2 regions of the Allofournierella massiliensis genome follow, and region 2 is predicted to be linked to the other one. Evidence: riboswitches for the same ligand, from Rfam matches in the RefSeq annotation. Region 2 holds a riboswitch; the other holds the start of a gene.

Region 1 (9,320 bases), on a different contig from region 2:
AGTGCAGACTCATTCAGCCGGACTGGAAGATAGTAATCCGAAAAAGCCAGATTCAGGCATTCCGCCAGTTCGACAAGAGGCAGCCCTTCAATCGGTTCGTATCGGTACATTTCTTTTCCTCCCGTTTGTATCACAGGCAGCTTTTCGGCTGCAGCTGCATGAAAAACCAGCGCTCATCCTTGATTACATTTTTGCTGCAGGTGGCCCCGGCAATCCTCTTTTCGACTGTAGGAAATACCGGCATCGGTCAGCGACTGCAGAATCCCCACCGAAGCGCTGTTGTCCGAAGAGTCGGAGCCGGTGCCACCGAAAATGGGATTGGTGGATGCCCAGCCGAACACATTCAGATTGGTGGTATCCGTCAGCGGCAAAACGCCGTTGTTCTCAAGAAGGACCATGCCCTCCTCACCGACCTCTTTGATTACCGCCTTGCTGTTTGCAATCGACTCCTCGCTCACCTGAGCTCGGGTGTTCATGATGGGCGAAAGATTGTTATAAAGCGGACCAAAACACATAATGTTGACGATAATGGCCACGGCCAGAACCCAGGCAAGTCCCGCGCTCCAGCACACCACGTGACGCGTTCCTTTTTTATCAGAAAATGGGCAGCCACCATAACAATGATAGCCACTGCCAACAGTCCGATGATGGTATAGATATAGCCGCTGAGCATGTTCACGTAGGTCTGCACATCGGTTGTGCTGACGCCCATTGATGTGAAGATTGGTGTCAGCAGATCAATCAGCAGTTGAATCATTCAAATTGCCTCCGTTTTTGTTTTTTCGCTGTTGCTTCTGCAGCGTGCTGCCGCTGTTTACAGGAATGCACCGTTGCAGACCTGGATCACCTGGCCCTTGACGTGACGTCCCATTTTGCTGGCCAGGAACAGGCAGGCATAGGCCTGGTCTATGGGGTCACACTCTGGGCCGGGGAAATACACAAAATGCCCGCTGTGCTCCAACATCTTTGCACCGCCGGGCTGCTCCCCGGCCTTGTTGGCGATGTGGGCCGGGGTCACCGTGGCGCCGGGAGCCACCGCATTGCAGCGAATGTTGGTGTCGATGAGCCGCATAGCCACATTCTTGGTCAGTGTGTTCAGCGCGCCCTTGGTGGAGGTATAGGTAGCTCCACAGAAGGGCCGCTCGCCGTTCACGGAGGAGATATTGATGATGACACCATCGTTTTTAGGCATAAAGATTTTCAGAGCCTCGCGGATATAGCGCATGGGACCGCCCAGGTTCGTGTTCATCACCAGCAGCATCCAGTCATCATCGGTCTCGTCAATCATCTTCTGTTCACCGATTCCCGCGTTGTTGATGAGGATATCCACATCCCCAAACTCGCGCAGAGCGGTCTCAAACACCCGCTGTGTATCCTCGGTGGAGCAGACATCCGCCACTACACCCACTGCGCGGCCGCCTTTGGCGCGAATGCCCTGCACCACCTCATCCAGCTTTTCCTGCCCTCTGGCCGTAAGCACTACGGCAGCGCCTTCCTCGGCAAACAACTCTGCCATGGTCTGACCCATACCATAACTGGCGCCGGTAATGATGGCTACCTTTCCTTTCAACATTTCCTTTTCCAATACAACAACCTCCTTTGTTGGTCCTGATCTCTGGCTTCATTATAAAGCGGCAGAAATGCTATATCAAATACTTATATTTGATGCATTTTCATAATTGAAAATTATAGAATTTTCAATTATACTGGAACCAGGAGGTGGTGAACATGGAGCTTCGCGTGCTGCAATACTTTTTGGCGGTAGCCCGGGAACAGAATATTTCCTCGGCTGCAGAATCGCTGCATCTTTCTCAGCCTACCCTTTCCACCCAATTAAAGGCGCTGGAAAACGAGCTGGGCAAGCAGCTGCTGATTCGGGGAACCAAGGGCTCCCGCAAGGTGCTGCTGACTGAGGAGGGCATGCTTTTGCGCAAACGGGCGGAGGAAATTCTGGAGCTGGTTCGAATGACGGAAAGCGAGATTTCCCTGTCCAACGAGGTGGTTGCCGGGGACGTATACATCGGCACGGGCGAATCGGACCTGATCCGCATTTTTGCCAGAGCCGCCCGGCGTATACAGGAACGCTACCCGGACATTCACTATCACATCCTCAGCGGAAATGCAGATTTCGTTCAGGAGCATCTGGACCGGGGGCTGATCGACTTCGGTGTGGTTTACAGCCCGGTGGACACCAACGTTTACAGTACCATCAAGATCCCCGTTCACGATACATGGGGTGTTTTGATGCGCAGGGACTCTCCACTGGCTGCAAAAGATGTGATTCAACCGCAGGATCTGCTGGACAAGCCGCTCATTCTTTCCGCCCAGAAAACCGACGACTGGCCCATATCCAACTGGTTCGGGCATGATATCACAAAGCTGAACGTAGTGGCTACCTACAATCTGGTATTTAATGCCTCTCTGCTGGTGGAGGAAGGGCTTGGCTATGCGGTTTGCTTCGACAAGCTGATCAATGTGAGCGGAGACAGCAATCTATGTTTCCGCCCCCTTTCTCCCATGATTGAAGCAAAAGCCTCCATCATCTGGAAACGTTATCAGGTTCTGTCCAAAGCAGCCGAGTGCTTTTTGAATGAACTGAAGCAGGAGATGGGCCTGTCCACCGAAATATAAGAAAAACGCCTGTGTCCGGCAGAAAGCTGCCGCAACACAGGCATTTTTGTTTGTTCTGTAAGTGCTCAACCGAAATAGGAGGCAATCTCCTGCATGCGGGCCATCTGATCCACCTGGAAGGGGCACCGGCTGTTGCAGTGGCCGCACTGTATGCAGTCCCCTGCGCCCAGCTCCAGGCCATGGTAATGCTCTGCGGCCATGGAATCCCCGTTCCGGGCCAGATCGTAGTACTTGTTCACCAGGCCCACATCAATTCCCACCGGGCAGGGCTTGCAGTGGTTGCAGTAAACACATTTGCCCACCGCATCCGCCGGGCTGAAAGAGCCGATCACAGAGTAGTCCCGCTCCGGCTCCGAGGCGCAGAAAAAGCCCAGCAGATGCTCGGCCTGCTCCACGCTGCTCATACCCGGCAGCACCGTAATGACCCCGGGCCGGTCCAGTGCGTACTGCATGCACTGGTACTGGGTCAGCGCCTGACCAAAGGGCGAGAGCGAAGCGTCCAGCAGCTGACCACCGGAGAAGGGCTTCATCACTGCGATGCCGATGCCTTCCGCCTCACAGCGCCGGTAGATAGCCGTGCGCTCCTCCACCGAGCCTTTGGCATACTCGCCCTTCTGGTAATCATAGCCCGGATTCACCGAGAACATCAGCATATCCACCGGCGCCTCGTCCAGCACCCGCTGAATGGTAGACGGGGTATGGGAGGAAAGGCCAATGTGCCGTACCACACCCTGCTGTTTCAATTGCAGCAGGTAGGCATAGGCCCCATTGTCCTGGTATTCCTGCCAGTCGGACAGCTCGTCGATACAATGGATGAAGCCATAGTCGATGTAGTCCGTATGCAGTCGGGTCAGCTGCCAGTCGATGCTGCGCTTGATGGCTTCCTCATCGGTGGTCCATCCATAGGTGCCGGTGTGATAATCGGCACCAAAATGCACCTGATACATCACGTTTTTGCGCACGTCGGCAAGGGCCGCGCCAAAGTATGGGAAGGTTTTCCCCTCCGCCGTTGCCAGATCGAAATAATTCACGCCACCCTCATAGGCCCGGCGGATTGTGGCGACTGCATCCGCCTCATTCGCCTGGGCAATATAGGAGGTACCGAACCCCAGCGTGCTGATTCGATCACCCGTTCGTTTGTTGATTCTGTATTCCATTCGCTGCCCTCTCCTTCGTCGCTGCAGGCGGCCACACTTCGGCCACCCCGTCCGGCTCTGCCTGATGGCTCAGGCGAGGCTGTTGTACTGGTCGTCGTTCACCGGCTCCAGCCATTCGTTAGAAGCTCCCGGTGCGGGGATCTCAATGGCAATGTGGGTGAACCATTCATCCGCCGCGGCGCCGTGCCAGTGCTTGACCTCCGGTGCAATATAGACCACATCGCCCGGATGCAGCTTGCGGGCAGGCTGCTCCCATTCCTGATACCAGCCCTCGCCATCGGTACAGAGCAGGATCTGCCCTCCCTTGTGATGAATGTGCCAGTTGTTGCGGCAGCGAGGCTCGAAGGTCACGTTGCACACTTTCACGCCCTCGGCATTCAGTGGATTCAGATAGCTGTTGCCGATGAAATACTGCGCATAGGCAGTGTTGGGCTGACCGAGGCCGAACAGAGAATCCGAGGGATCAGCCTTCTCCTCAGCATAGATTTCCCGCACCATGGGGAAAACCGCCCAGGCGTTGGGCCAACCCACATAAAAGGCGATGTGGGTGATGATCTCCACCATTTCGGTTTTGGTCACGCCATGATTTTTTGCATTCTGGATATGATATTTCAGGGAATTGTCGGTGATACCCTTGGATACCAGTGCCACCACGGTGATCATGGAACGATCCCGCAGCGACAGCTTATCCTCCCGGGACCATACCTCGCCGAACAGCACATCGTCGTTGAGCTGGGCAAATTTGGGCGCAAGGTCGCCCAGTCCGTTTCTTCCTGCCGTTTGTTTGATCATTGATCACTTGCCTCCTGTTCCTGCTTGTGTTTTTCGAATCTCGTGGCGCAGATAATCCAGACGCTGGAGCTGCCGCTCCTTGAAGTGGATCTCGTCCAGGGCCGCGGCCCGCTTTTTTTCCAGCATACGAAGGCGCTCGGCTCCGGTGGCCTCGCCCTCCAGCAGCAGCCGCATGTAAGTCTCCACTTCCTCTGTGCAAAAGCCGATATCGTGCAGGGTCATGATGACGCTCAGACGTTCCAGATCGGAATCGTCGTACTGCCAGGCACCCATCACCTTTTTGACCGCTCCGCACAATCCCCAACTCTCGTATTCCCGCAGAATATTCATGGGAATCTGATATCGCTCGCTTGCCTCCTGAATGGTCATACGCCGCCCTCCAAAAAACAAAATGTAGATGCCCTGGCCGGACATCTACATTGTAAATCGCTTTCAGATCACTGTCTAATACTTATTTTGAAGTTTCAGAAATAGCAAAAAGGCATTTTTTAATATGTTCCAGCAGTGCAGCCACCGCAGGCGGAAAGGTCTCGGTCTTTTTCCAGGCCAGAACCGTACTAGACTCCAGCGCGGGCGACAGGGGCAGAAAGCGCAGTCCCTCATAGCTGCAGCGGAGCCGGATGGTCAGAAACGCTCCCATCCCCTCTCGAGCCAGAAGGGTCATGTTGTAGGGCAGGTTGCCGGTGGCCGCCACCTGCATCTGCTGGGCATAGGGACCCATCCAATGCTCCAGCTCTTTCTGAATCATCTCACGGCGGGTAAAGATCAGGGGCACCTGCGCAAGATCCTCTGCAGTGACACACTCCTTTTGCGCCAATGGATAATCCTCCGGCACATGTACGCCCCATTGCTCCTTCACCGGCAGGCGAATGAAGTCGTATTTGCTGATGTCCACCGGTTCCAGCAGCAGGGCCAGATCCAGCATGCCGTCTTCGATCCGCTCCTTGGTGTTGTCGGCGTTGCCACTGTACAGCTGATAAGTCACCTGAGGATGAAGCGCCTGGAAAGAGGCCAGCCACCCGGCCAGAAGATGCATGCCCTCCAGGTCGCCGCTGCCGATGGAGATTACACCTCGCAGCTCCGGCTCCCGGCGGAATTCCTGCACAGTTTTGTCCGCCAGATCCACCAGCTCCTGTGCCCGGCGGCGCAGCAGCATGCCATCGTTGGTCAGAATAATCCGGTGGCGGCTTCGCTCAAACAGCTTAACCCCCAGCTCCTCCTCCAGCTGCATCAGCTGACGGGAAAGGGTGGGCTGGGTCAGATGGAGCAGCGCCGCCGCTTTTGTAATGTTTTCCTCCCGAGCCACGGCCAGGAAGTATTTGAGCACTCGAAGATCCATGATTTTGCCCCCTCCTCTTTTCAACATCCTATCACGGAACCGCCGGGCAGACAAGGGCAGCTTCCTTTGCCGCAGGGTTTTACATTTTACGCAAAGCAGGTTACAATAGGTCCATAAAACAGCGAAAACGCAAAATTTCCCCGGAAAGGATTATTGTGCTATGACCAGAATACTTTTTGTGTGCTTAGGCAACATCTGCCGCAGCCCCATGGCCGAATATGTGATGCGGGACCTGGTGCGCCAGGCCGGGCTGGAGGACCAGATTCAGGTGGCCTCCGCCGCTACCAGCCGGGAGGAGCTGGGCAACCCGGTGTATCCCCCCGCCCGCCGCAAGCTGGCGGAGCACGGCATTGCCTGCGAGGGCCATGCCGCCCGTCAGATGACTGCCGCAGACTATGACCGGTTCGACCTGCTGATCGGTATGGATCAGAACAACCTGCGGAATATGAACCGCATCTGCGGCGGTGATCCGCAGCATAAGCTGCGCATGCTGATGGATTACACCGACCGCCCAGGCGAGGTGGCAGACCCTTGGTACACCGGCGATTTTGAGCGCACCTGGCAGGATGTGCTGGCCGGCTGCCAGGGCCTGCTGGCGCAGCTGGAGAGCGGGGACTGAATTGCCCCGCTTGACAGCACTTTCCTCCGGTGTTATAGTAAATAGCGAAATTTGAATAGTTTTGGAATTCTGGGGGGACTCTTCGGAGTTGAGAAGGTAAAACCTGACCCCACGAACCTGATCTGGTTCATACCAGCGTAGGGAAGCAATTCTGAAGCCCCGGTTCTGCCCGCCTGTTTCAGTGCGAGCACCGAGACCTTGCAGTAAAAGGGATGCTTTTCCAGGTGAAAGGCATCCCTTTTTCTTTTATATTTCTTGCAAAGGAAGGAATCATTGCTATGGAAAACAACACCTGCTGCGGATGCAGCCGGCCGGACCTGCCCTGGGCGGGCCGCGGCACCAATCTGGATATCTCCGGCTGCCGTTTCTCGCTCTACCCCATGGACTCGAACTTTGTGCCCATCATTTTGGGCGCGCTGGAAAAGACCGACACCTCGGCGGTGTGGAGCCAGTCGGACGCACTTTCCACCGTTTACCGCGGACGCCTGCCCTACGTGGTGGACGCGGTGGAGGGTCTGTTCGTAAACGCATGGCAGCCCACCGTTCACATGGCACTGGAGGGCCAGTTCTCCAAGGGCTGCCCCGGTGACACCGACGGGGACAGCCTGCTCACCCGGGAAGGCCCCGGTCCCAATGCACAGACCATCGCCGGCGCCCACTTCCCGGTGCTGTGCAAACTGGCACTGTATCCCATGGGCGTGAGCGACTACATCGACCGCATTGCCGAGGTCTGGCACATGGCAGAGGATGCCGGTCTGAATCCCACCAGCGTTCATTATGCCACCCGCATCAACGGCGATGTACAGGCAGTGTTTGACTATCTGCATGCGGTCTGCCGCCACATGGAGCAAACGGTTCCCCATTACATTCTGCATTTCACCCTCTCGGTGAACAGCCCCACGGCGGAATGATTCCTCATTATTCAAAAACAGCAATTAAGGAGTTGGAACAACCAATGAAACAGAAAGAATCAAGCTATTCCTGGAAACTGCAGGACATTATTTTTGTGGCCATGCTGTGTGTGGTATTCGGCGTGGTTTATCTGGCAGGCGTTTACCTGATCTCGCCTCTGACCGCCATCTTTGCCCCTCTGGGTGTTTCGCTGCTGGGCACCGAGATGATTTTCGGTATCTGGTTTATGGCTGCCACCCTGGCCGCCTACATTCTGCAGAAGCCCGGCGCAGCCATCATTGCTGAGGTTCTGGCCTCCCTGATCGAGGTGCTGCTGGGCAATATGTACGGTCCTATGGTAATCGTGGCGGGTATCGTACAGGGCGCGGGCGCTGAGCTGGTGTTCGCTGCCTGGCGCTACAAGCGGTTCGACCGCACCACCATGTACCTGGCCTCTGTGGGCTGCACTATCACCGGCTTTTTGTGGAGTTTCGTGCGCTCCAACTATCTGGCCATTGCACCCCAGCTGCTGGTGGTATACTTTGTGGTACGCCTGATCAGCTCCTTTATCTTCTCCGGCGTGCTGTGCAAGCTGATGGGCGACAGTCTGGCCCGCACCGGTCTGCTGAAGAGCTATGCCCTGGGCCGGGCCATGCGGGATGAGTAAGCCGGTGCTCAGCTGCCGGGACCTGACCTTCCGCTATCAGAAGGAGGATGTGTTCCGGCAGCTCTCCTTTGCCATTCAGCCCGGGGAGGCTGTGCTTCTGATGGGGCCTTCCGGCTGCGGCAAAAGCAGTCTGGCCTACTGCCTGGCCGGGCTTTACCCTGCCTACGCGGGAACTCTGAGCGGCGAAATTCTTCTTGAGGGTAAGCCTCTGGAGGATTACCCGCTGGCCCAGCGAGCCCGGGGTGTGTCCATCCTGTTCCAGAACCCGGACGATCAGTTCTGCATGGACCGGGTGGATCACGAAATCCTGTTTGCGCTGGAAAACATCAACTATCCGGGCGATCTGCGTGCCCGCACCCGGGAGCTGCTGGCACTGGTGGGTCTGGAGGATGTGGAGCATCATCTGATTCACACCCTGTCCGGCGGAATGAAACAGAAGCTGGCGCTAGCCACCGCCCTTGCCACCGAGGCAAAGCTGCTCATTCTGGACGAGCCCTTTGCCAATCTGGACCCCGGCTCCTGCGCTGATCTCTCGATGAAGCTGGCTCAGCTGAACCGGCAGGGGCTTTCCCTCTTTGTTGTGGACCACCGGCCGGATTACTGGCTGCCTTTTTTAAGCCGCATTCTGCTGATGGACAAAAGCGGCAACCTTTTGCCGGAAAGCATTCTTCCGGAGGAGCTGCAGGCCCACCGGGAGCTGTTCCGGGAACGTGGCCTGTTTGTGGACGACAGCTGGCTGGAGGGCCAGTCTCCCGCGCCTCTGCCCCAGCCGGAGGAATCCATGGTGCAGGCAAAAGACCTGCGGCTGCTGCAGGGCAAAACCACGGTGGCCGAGCATCTGAGTTTTGACTTTCCCCGAGGCGGCATTACCGCGCTGGTGGGGCGAAACGGCAGCGGCAAAACCACCCTGCTCACCTGCCTTGCCGGGGCCGGACGCTGCAAGGGCAGCCTGAAAGTAAACGGCGCTGCGGGGCTGGTGTTCCAGAATCCCCGGTTCCAGTTTTTGAGCCTGACCGTGGAGGATGAGGTTTTGACCACCCTGCGGGGACTGGAGCCCAAAGCCGAAGAGCAAGCCCTGCGCCAGAAGGCCCGGGCACTGCTGGAGGAATTTGACCTGCTGGCCTGGCGCAAGCACTCCCCCTATGAACTGAGTCAGGGGCAGCAGCGGCGACTGGCTCTGCTGGCCATGCTGGCGGGCAACCGGCCGCTTCTTTTGCTGGACGA
Region 2 (9,320 bases):
GCCTTCAGCAGGTCCATCTCGGCCTCATTGATGTAGATGCAGTGGCCGCAGATGGTCTTGTCGCCCAGGATGTCCATATCGTGCAGGCGGAACACCAGACGCTTGTTGTATTTGGTCAGGCTGTCGTACAGATCGTCGATGCCCTCGGCCACATGGATGTGGTAGCCGGCGCCCTCAGGCTTCTCGGCTGCGCAGTACTCCAGAGTCTTGTTGCTCAGGGTGAAGGGAGCGTGCATGCCCATCATGCCCTTGATCATGTCGGTGGTGTCGGCCTGGGCGTACTTGATGAAGTCCACGTTTTCCTTCACGGAAGCCTTCATCTTGTCCTCGCCGTCGCGATCGCTGATCTCGTAGCACAGGTTGGAGCGAACGCCGAACTCCTTGGCGCTCTCGGCAATGGAAAACAGGCTGCCCTCGATGCCGCCGTAGCTGGCATGGTGGTCAAAGATGGTGGTCACGCCGTTCATGATGCAGTCCAGATAGGTGGCATCGGCGCTGGCCTTGGTGTCCGGCAGGAGCAGATTGCGGTCGATGGTCCACCACTGCTGATCCAGAACCTCCAGGAAGTTGGTGGGATTGTTGCCCTTGATGGTCAGGCCCCGGGCAAAGGCGGAATAGATGTGGTTGTGGGCGTTGATGAAGCCGGGCATGATCACGCCGCCCTTGGCGTCGATGAATTCGGCTTCGGGGTATTTGGCCTTCAGCGCGGCGGTCTCGCCCACCTCTTTGATCAGGTTACCCTCAATGGCAACACAGCCATTTTCCAGATAGGGGGTTGCGTCGTCGCGAGTGACCAGGCGGCCATTTCCCAAAAGATACATAACCATTCTTCTCCTTTTCTGCTCATGCGTTGTTATTCGGCTACAAACGAAAAACGGCTGTAACAGAACACACTGCTCACCATTTTGCCCTTGCATTTTGCCCTTGGCAGATGGATCACAGCCCGTGCGCGAAGCACTCCGTTACAGCCGTTTTATTCACCTTGATTTTTGTCTGATTTTTCCCTTTTTCCCTACGATTCACGACCCAATCATGATCAAAAAACACAAAAAAAGAACAGCCGTACCGTAACTGACGAACAGCACAACGCCTGTTGTGCCTGCCCAACCCGTGCGCGAAGCACTCCGTTACAGTTGGCTGTTAAAAATCAAACTATACCTGTGAGAAAAGTGTCATTCCTCACTGCACGTTCAGTATAGCACCATGATATTTGCCGTGCAAGTGGGTTCGAACGTTTTCTATTTTTTGCCTAAAGCTTCCAATTCATTGTTGTGCAAAACAGCAAAGTATTACTTTTATTTTTTCATCAAAATCACACGTTTCGGCCGTTTCCCCCCTATTTTTCCGACGCTTTCATAGGAAATGACGCTTTTTAAAAGCTTTATATGTATAAAAAAACAACGCCCGGATTGCAAACACAACCCGGGCGCCGAAAAAGCTTTTTTCAGCTGCGGCCCGCTTCACGGCAGGCCGAACATAAACCATAAAGATTCAGCGAAACATGCTCGATGGCCAGGTCCTTGCGGGCCTCAATCATCTGATTGATCGCCGTTTTGTCCAGAAAAACGTCCTCCACCTTTCCGCAGCGGGTGCAATAAAGGTGATCATGCTCGGAAAGGGTACGGTCAAACCGATCCGCCATGCCGGGGATCGACACGCGGCGCACCCGGCCCATTTCCACCAGGCCATTCAGGTTGCGGTACACCGTGCCAAGGCTCAGGCCCGGGCAGTCCTCGCGGATGGCCAGATAAATATCATCCGCCGTGGGATGGTCGCAGCGGTTCTGCACCTGACGCAAAACCAGCTCTCGTTGACGGGAATAGCGCATTTGGGAAACCTCCTTTGCGGTAAATTTTCTCTATGAGGAAGCGGGCCCGGAGCATATAGTCAATATCCATAAATCCGAAAGGCAGTTAAAAATGCCAAAACCCTTTCTAACTCTACACTTTATATACTAAAATAGGAACGATTCCTTGTCAAGCAAGAGCGCAAATTTTTATAGGATTTTTTTCATTTTTGTAGCAACCGCCAAAGCTCCCTCATCTGCCGCCAGAGGGTTTATGCGCAGTGTGAAAACCGCCGTCCGAATCGCTTCGGGCGGCGGTTAATAAGAATAAATCGCAGGCTTTACTTTTTCTTTATTTTATCCCAATAAGCTCTGGCTGCCTGTTCATTTTTATTCTCTCCGTATTCATAATACACCGTTCCGGCCAACGCATCCGGCAGGTACTGCTGTTCCACCCACCGGCCGGGGAAATCGTGGGGATATTTATAATTCTGGCCTTTTACCAGTGCATCCTCGCCGTCAAAATGCTTGTTTTGCAACTGGCGGGGAATGGGGCCGGATCTGCCCCGTTTCAGATCCGCCATAGCCCGGTTGATTCCCATGTAGGCGGTGTTGGATTTTGGGCTGGTTGCCACCAGCACCACCGCGTTTGCCAGCGGGATGCGCGCCTCAGGCAGACCAACCATATTGGCGATGTCCACCGCGGCTTTAACAATGGGCATGATCTGCGGGTAGGCAAGGCCCACATCCTCGCAGGCACAGACCATCAGCCGCCGACAGGCACTCACCAGATCCCCCGCCTCCAGCAGGCGGCCCAGGTAATGCAGCGCTGCATCCGGATCCGAGCCACGCATGGATTTCTGATAGGCAGAAACGATGTCGTAATGGTCATCCCCTGCCCGATCGTAACGCATGGCGGTACGGCGTGCCACCTGTTTGACCATTTCCAGCGTGATCAGCCGGTTTCCTTCCGCATCCGGCGCAGCGGCAGTGGCGGCAAATTCCAGGCAGCCAAGTGCCTTGCGCATGTCGCCCCCGCAGGCGTCCGCCAGATACCGGCAGGCCTCCTCGGGCATTTGAACAGGGCCTCCATCCTCTTCTCCCAACCGGGTCAGCGCATTACGGATTCCCTGCTCGATGTCCGCCGGCTGCAGAGATTTGAATTCAAACACGGTGCACCGGCTGAGCAGCGCATTATAAATATAGAAATAAGGATTTTCCGTGGTGGAGGCAATCAGGGTAACCGAACCGTCCTCAATACACTCCAGCAGGCTCTGCTGCTGCTTTTTGTTCAGATACTGAATCTCGTCCAGATACAAAAGCAGACCATTGGCGCTGTTCAGGGTACCAATCTCAGCCAGCACCGCCTTGATATCGCTGGTGGAAGCGGAAGTGCCGTTGAGCTTATGCAGTCGCATGCCGCTGTTTTCCGCGATGATGCGGGCCACCGTAGTTTTGCCCACACCGGACGGGCCATAAAAGATCATATTGGGAATGCGTCCGCTGTCGATGGTTTTGCGGAACACACATTCCTCCCCAAGCAGATGCTGCTGGCCGCACACCTCGCTCAGTGTGCGCGGGCGCAGCCGCTGGGCCAGAGGTTCACTCATGGCGTTATCCCCTTTCTGTGGTAAAGGCTTCGCTGCTCCAGCCCTTCAGGATCTGATCCGCATAGCCCGGATTCACAAACCGGTCAATGGCATAGACCAGGCTCCGATCCCAGAACGCCCATTCGTGGCCGCCATCCCAGTCCATATAGGTATAATCCACCGGCAGGCTCTGGGCCAGCTGGCGGAACGCCTGATTCTGCTCATAAATATAGTAAGGCTCGTGATCCTGACGGCCGGTGGTGCACAGGATCTTCGGCTGCTGCTCCGCAGGCAGGGCGCTCACCTTCTGCACCAGCCGGAACAGGTCCCGGTTTTCCGGCAGCTCCAGCGCCTGACCGTACACCGGCTCGAACACATAGCGCACCAGAGGGTTGTCTTTCTGGCCCAGCATCAGGTGCATGGCCACCGCGCCGGAGAAGCTGGCGCAGCCCGCATACCGCTCCGGGTGATTGAGAGCCAGCATCAGCGCGCCGTAGCCGCCCATGGAAAGGCCGCAGATGAAATTCTTCTCCCGCTCGTGGGGCAGCTTCACGATCTGATCCAGCAGCACAGGCATCTCCTCGGTGAGCCAGGTATGGTAAGCCTGATTGGAAGCGGTGTCGTGATAGAAGGAATTGCCCGCATCCGGAATTACGAGGGCAATGTTGTTGTCCGCCGCATAGCGCAGCGCAGCCGACATGTTCACCCAGTCGTCGCCATCGTTGGTATAACCGTGCAGCAGGGTGAACACAGCCCGGGGCGGCTGGCCCTTCCAGCGGTCCACCAGATCACAGGGGAAATACAGCCGCACCTGCGTGGTGCTCATCAGGGCCTGGCTTTTCAGTTTGCAGGTAAAAAACGCCATGGTTAAGCTCTCCTTTTTGGCATTGCGCCAGCAAGGCGGCTTCCCCCGCCTTACGGGAAAAGCCGCCCTCTGTTGATGTTACCGATTATTCATACAGCGGGAACCGGGCAGTCAGCTCCGCCACGCGGGCCGCCACCTGATCCTTCTTATTCTCAAAATCGAAGATGCAGTCCGCGATGCAGTCCGCGATGACCTTCATCTCTTCGGGGCCAAAGCCGCGGGTGGTCACCGCCGGTGTGCCGATGCGTACACCGCTGGTCACGAAGGGACTGCGCTTTTCGCCGGGCACCGAGTTCTTGTTGGCGGTGATGTACACCTCGTCCAGATTGTGCTCCAGCTCCTTGCCGGTGCACTCCTCGTCGGACAGGTCGATCAGCATCAGGTGATTGTCCGTGCCGCCGCTCACCAGTTTCACACCCCGGGCGGTCAGTGCATCCGCCAGTACCTGAGCGTTCTCCACGATTTTGCGGGCGTACTCTTTAAATTCCGGGCGCAGCGCCTCTCCGAAGCAGACTGCCTTGGCGGCGATCACATGCTCCAGCGGGCCGCCCTGGGTACCGGGGAATACCGCCTTATTGATCTTCTTGGCCAGATCCTCATTGTTGGTCAGGATCAGGCCACCGCGAGGCCCGCGCAGGGTCTTGTGGGTAGTGGTGGTCACCACGTCCGCGTAGGGCACCGGGCTCTGATGCGTGCCACCCGCCACCAGGCCGGCAATGTGGGCCATATCCACCATCAGGTAAGCCCCCACCTCGTGGGCAATGTCGGACAGCACATCAAATTTAATGGCACGGGGATAAGCAGAAGCGCCCGCCACGATCATTTTGGGCTTGACTTCCCGGGCCAGCTGACGCAGTGCATCGTAATCCAGATATCCTTCCTCATTCACGCCATAGGGGACGAAATGGTAGTTCTTGCCGCTCATGTTCACCGGGCTGCCATGAGTCAGGTGACCGCCTGCAGCCAGATCCATACCCAGAATGGTGTCGCCCACCTCCAGCAGCGCGAAATACACGGCCAGATTGGCCTGAGCACCGGAGTGGGGCTGCACGTTGGCGAACTTTGCACCAAACAGCTTGCATGCGCGGTCGATGGCAATCTGCTCCACCTGATCCACATAGGCACAACCGCCGTAATACCGGTGGGCGGGGTAGCCCTCGGCGTATTTATTGGTGAGCACGGTACCCATTGCAGCCATTACCGCCGGGCTGACGATGTTTTCGCTGGCAATCAGCTCAATGTTCTGCCGCTGGCGAACCAGTTCCCGCTGCATGGCTTCGGCCAGCTCCGGGTCCTGCCCGGCCACAAAGCCGATGGTATCCATCATATCCTGATACATGTTTTTCCACTCCTTTTCCCGTATGGCCCAGCCATTAGTATACTATTGTTCTATTATAGCGCATCTGCCGCCCGGGCACAACCACCCGGCAGTAAGTTTCCAATGGCTTTTTCTGCTGTTTATAAAAAGAATTGCCCAAACTGAGAATTCGTGCTATAATCATTGAAAATTCTTTTATACAAGCCAAAACGGAGGGATTCACCCATGACCACAAAAGCCCTGGCACTGGAAGTGATCCAGCGCCTGAAAGACGCCTACCCCATCGCGGAATGCACTCTGGATTATGACCACGCCTGGCAGCTTCTGGTGGAGGTGCGGCTGGCTGCCCAGTGCACCGACGCCCGGGTAAATGTGGTGTGCAAGGATCTGTTCGCCAAATACCCCAGTGTGGATGCGCTGGCCGCTGCCGAGCCGGAGGAGATCGAAGCCATCGTGAAACCCTGCGGGCTGGGCCGCTCCAAGGCGCGGGACATCAGCCTGTGCATGCGCCGCCTGCGGGACGATTTCGGCGGCAAGGTTCCGGACGATTTCGACGCGGTGCTCAGCCTGCCCGGCGTGGGCCGCAAAAGCGCCAACCTGATCATGGGCGACGTGTTCGGCAAGCCTGCCATCGTCACCGATACCCACTGTATCCGCCTGTGCAACCGGATCGGCCTGGTAAAGAACATCACCGAGCCCAAAAAGGTGGAGATGGCCCTGTGGAAGATCATTCCCCCGGAGGAGGGCAGCGATCTGTGCCACCGGTTCGTGCTGCACGGCCGGGCCGTGTGCGACGCCCGCAAGCCGGACTGCGCCGCCTGCTGCCTGAAGGACATCTGCAAAACCGGCAAGAAGGCCGTTCCCGCCGAGTCATAAGCCCTTTTCTTCCTACCAGAAAAGGAAAACCTTGACAAATTCCTCTATCGTGTTATACTTATGCACGGACATAAAAACAGGGGCGCTGGGGGCCATCCCCGGCTGAGATCAGAGCAAAGTGCAGCTCTGGGTCACCTTGAACCTGATCCGGGTAATGCCGGCGTAGGAAGTTTGAGGATCATAGCGCAATCATTGCGCCCCTGCATGGTTTTTTGCCTGTGCAGGGGCGTTTTTTGCGCCCGTTTTTATGTACTAATCTTTTTTCACACGGCCAAAAAGGCCGGGAAAGGCTGGTACAAACCATGGCAAAATCGACGACCCGCACCCATGCGCTGGTGGAATGCGCGCTGATGATCGCGCTGGCCACCATTCTGAGCTACATTCCCATCTTCAAGCTGCCTCACGGCGGCTCCATCACCCTAGTGAGCATGCTGCCCATCATTCTGGTCAGCTTCCGCCGCGGCCCCGCCTGGAGCCTGCTCACCGCTTTCGTGTTCAGCCTGATCCAGCTGCTGCTGGGTGTCAGCGATCTGACTTACTGCCAGACGCTGGGCGCCGTAGTGGGCAGTGTATTGCTGGACTTTTTGATCGCCTTCACCGTGCTGGGGCTGGCCGGTCTGATTGCAAAGCCCATCCCCAACCGGCTGGCCGGCGTCTGCGTGGGCACTCTGGCGGTTTGCCTGCTGCGCTACCTGTGCAGCTTCCTGTCCGGCTACATCGTCTGGAAGGACTACGACTATGCCTTTGAGTGGATGACCGAGTTCGGCTGGGGCGCTCAGATCGCCAGCATGGGCGAAAACGCTCTGTGCTGGCTGTACAGCGCGGTATACAACGGCACCTATATGCTGCCGGAAGCCATTCTCACCACTGTGGTGGCCATCGTTCTTTATAAAATGCTGCCCAAGCTGTTTGCGCCTCAGGCGTAATTTTTCTTCCAGCCGGGGGTGTTTCCAATCCGGAAGCACCCCCGGTTTTTTCTGTTTCGCCGTGCCTTTACTGTCCTGTCTTTTTTTGATATACTGAAGAAACTCCCGGTAAAAATCTCTCCGGAGTATTTTATTCTTGAAAACGAGGTGTAACCCCTTGAAGCTGCCTTTTTTATGGAAAAGCCTTGCACTGACCGCCTGTGCTGCCCTGATGCTGTGTGGCTGCGGCGCATTCAGCGCGCCGGAACCCACGCCCACCCCCACACCGGCTCCCACTGCAGTGCCCACACCGGAACCCACTCCCAGCCCCACGCCGGAGCCCACACGGGAACCCACTGTGAATCTGGATGATTTCGGTGGTTACCCTTCCGTGGGTGACGAATTGGGCCGCATTGTGATTCCCGGCACCAATGTGGACTGCGCCATGTACTGGGGCGACAGCAAAACCCAGCTGAGCAAGGGTGCGGGCACCTACACCGGCGCGCATATTCCCGGTGAGGGCGGAACCATTCTGGCCGGAGCCCACACCAACAGCTATTTCCGCGACTTTGAAAATGTGGAGCTGGGCGACGAGATCGTGATCACCACCTATTACGGCGAGTATCATTATGAAGTGGTGAATATGCAGGTGGCACTGGATACCGATACCTCTGCCTACGATCTGGAAGCAGACGAGGAGAATGTGACTCTATACCTGCTACCCCTTCGGCACTCTGCAGCACACCAGCCAGCGCTATTTCATCTATGGCAAATACATCAGCGGCCCCGAAATCGTGGACAACTGATTCCAGTCAAAAACGCCCTTTCCCACACCATTGGAAAGGGCGTTTTCTTATTGTTCTGCGGAAAGGGCAGTCGGCCCCTCCTGTGCTTTCTGCATGGCCCGCAGCAGCATGCCCTGTCGGCTGGCCGCCTCCTGCAGCGCCACAAGGCAATCCCGTGCAAGGGGTGAAAGGCCGTATTTTGCCTGCCACAGGGCCACATCCCGGTTCATTGCCACACCGGCGCAGCGCTGCTGCACAAGGCCGTGGCGGCGGCATTCCGCCTCCGGAAGCGGATTTGACCAGGCATAGCTGCCCGGTACGCCCCGCAGCAGCTCATACATACTGGCCCGATCCTGCACATGAATACGGCCCGCCGGTTCCTGTGGCGGAGCCGCAAATTCCGTCTGCTCCGCCAGCTGGGCATCCCCCCGCAAAATCTGGGGATACTGCTGCAGCTGATCGTATTGCAATGTTCCCTGCCCGGCCAGCGGATGCCCCGGCGCCATCAGCACACAGGGCGTAAAACGCAGCAGAGTACGGCTGGCAAGACCCGCCTTGGCAAACAGCTCCTTGAAATAATCGTCATACAGCAGCTGATACCGCACCACGGCGATCTGCACCTGGCCCCGGCTCACCGCATCCAGTGCCTGGGCCGTGGCCGATTCCTGATAGCTCACATTCAACGGCCTGCCCTGCTGCTTTGCCAGAAAGGCGGCCAGCGCCCGGGTGATGTAGCCGCTGTGCGGCCCGGCCAGCGCCAGCCGCATGGTCTGTTCATGGGTGCGATAGATGCTTTCCAGCTCGCCCACCTGACGCAGGATGGTCTCGGCATAGCGCAGCAGCTGGGCCGCCTCCACCGTAGGCTCCATGCCCTGTGCTCCCCGCCGGAACAGGCTGACCCCAAGCTCCTTCTCCAGTTCCTTGATGGTTCGACTCAGGTTGGGTTGGCTGATATACAGATTCTGAGCTGCCTTGGTCATACTGCCCACCCGCGCAATTTCCAGTACACAGCGCAGCTGTTGTAAATTCATTCCCTTTTCCTCCTTTGTGTAGTTTGCCAGCGTATTTTCACGAAACATGTGTAAAAACTTTGTAAACAGCCCACTATTATATCACTTTTGATATAGTTTTATTTATATAATACATTACCCACCAGGATATGGCAATGGTATCATAGGGGTGTCAAGAAAATAACA

What was found. Region 2 has a riboswitch for thiamine pyrophosphate ahead of ACESYO_RS14880 (energy-coupled thiamine transporter ThiT). Riboswitches for the same ligand answer to the same signal wherever they lie in the genome.
Region 1: linked by a shared signal. The riboswitch ahead of ACESYO_RS03480 (YkoF family thiamine/hydroxymethylpyrimidine-binding protein) and the one ahead of ACESYO_RS14880 (energy-coupled thiamine transporter ThiT) in region 2 are both predicted to bind thiamine pyrophosphate.

The regions. Positions count from the first base shown of each region.
Region 1 is NZ_CAXSWZ010000004.1:57,992-67,311, reverse strand. Features, by position in the region: gene ACESYO_RS03530 (GNAT family N-acetyltransferase) at 1-110, opposite strand, end outside; gene ACESYO_RS03525 (hypothetical protein) at 174-476, opposite strand; gene ACESYO_RS03520 (hypothetical protein) at 473-757, opposite strand; gene ACESYO_RS03515 (SDR family NAD(P)-dependent oxidoreductase) at 815-1,585, opposite strand; gene ACESYO_RS03510 (LysR family transcriptional regulator) at 1,729-2,631, shown strand; gene ACESYO_RS03505 (aldo/keto reductase) at 2,697-3,788, opposite strand; gene ACESYO_RS03500 (carboxymuconolactone decarboxylase family protein) at 3,858-4,580, opposite strand; gene ACESYO_RS03495 (MerR family transcriptional regulator) at 4,584-4,949, opposite strand; gene ACESYO_RS03490 (LysR family transcriptional regulator) at 5,032-5,919, opposite strand; gene ACESYO_RS03485 (low molecular weight protein-tyrosine-phosphatase) at 6,080-6,538, shown strand; TPP riboswitch at 6,600-6,699, shown strand; gene ACESYO_RS03480 (YkoF family thiamine/hydroxymethylpyrimidine-binding protein) at 6,817-7,449, shown strand; gene ACESYO_RS03475 (ECF transporter S component) at 7,494-8,096, shown strand; gene ACESYO_RS03470 (ABC transporter ATP-binding protein) at 8,089-9,320, shown strand, end outside.
Region 2 is NZ_CAXSWZ010000038.1:13,866-23,185, forward strand. Features, by position in the region: gene ssnA (putative aminohydrolase SsnA) at 1-821, opposite strand, end outside; gene ACESYO_RS14855 (Fur family transcriptional regulator) at 1,445-1,828, opposite strand; gene ACESYO_RS14860 (replication-associated recombination protein A) at 2,128-3,396, opposite strand; gene ACESYO_RS14865 (alpha/beta hydrolase) at 3,401-4,240, opposite strand; gene glyA (serine hydroxymethyltransferase) at 4,326-5,579, opposite strand; gene ACESYO_RS14875 (endonuclease III domain-containing protein) at 5,784-6,434, shown strand; TPP riboswitch at 6,503-6,620, shown strand; gene ACESYO_RS14880 (energy-coupled thiamine transporter ThiT) at 6,737-7,360, shown strand; gene ACESYO_RS14885 (class D sortase) at 7,518-8,312, shown strand; gene ACESYO_RS14890 (LysR family transcriptional regulator) at 8,193-9,155, opposite strand.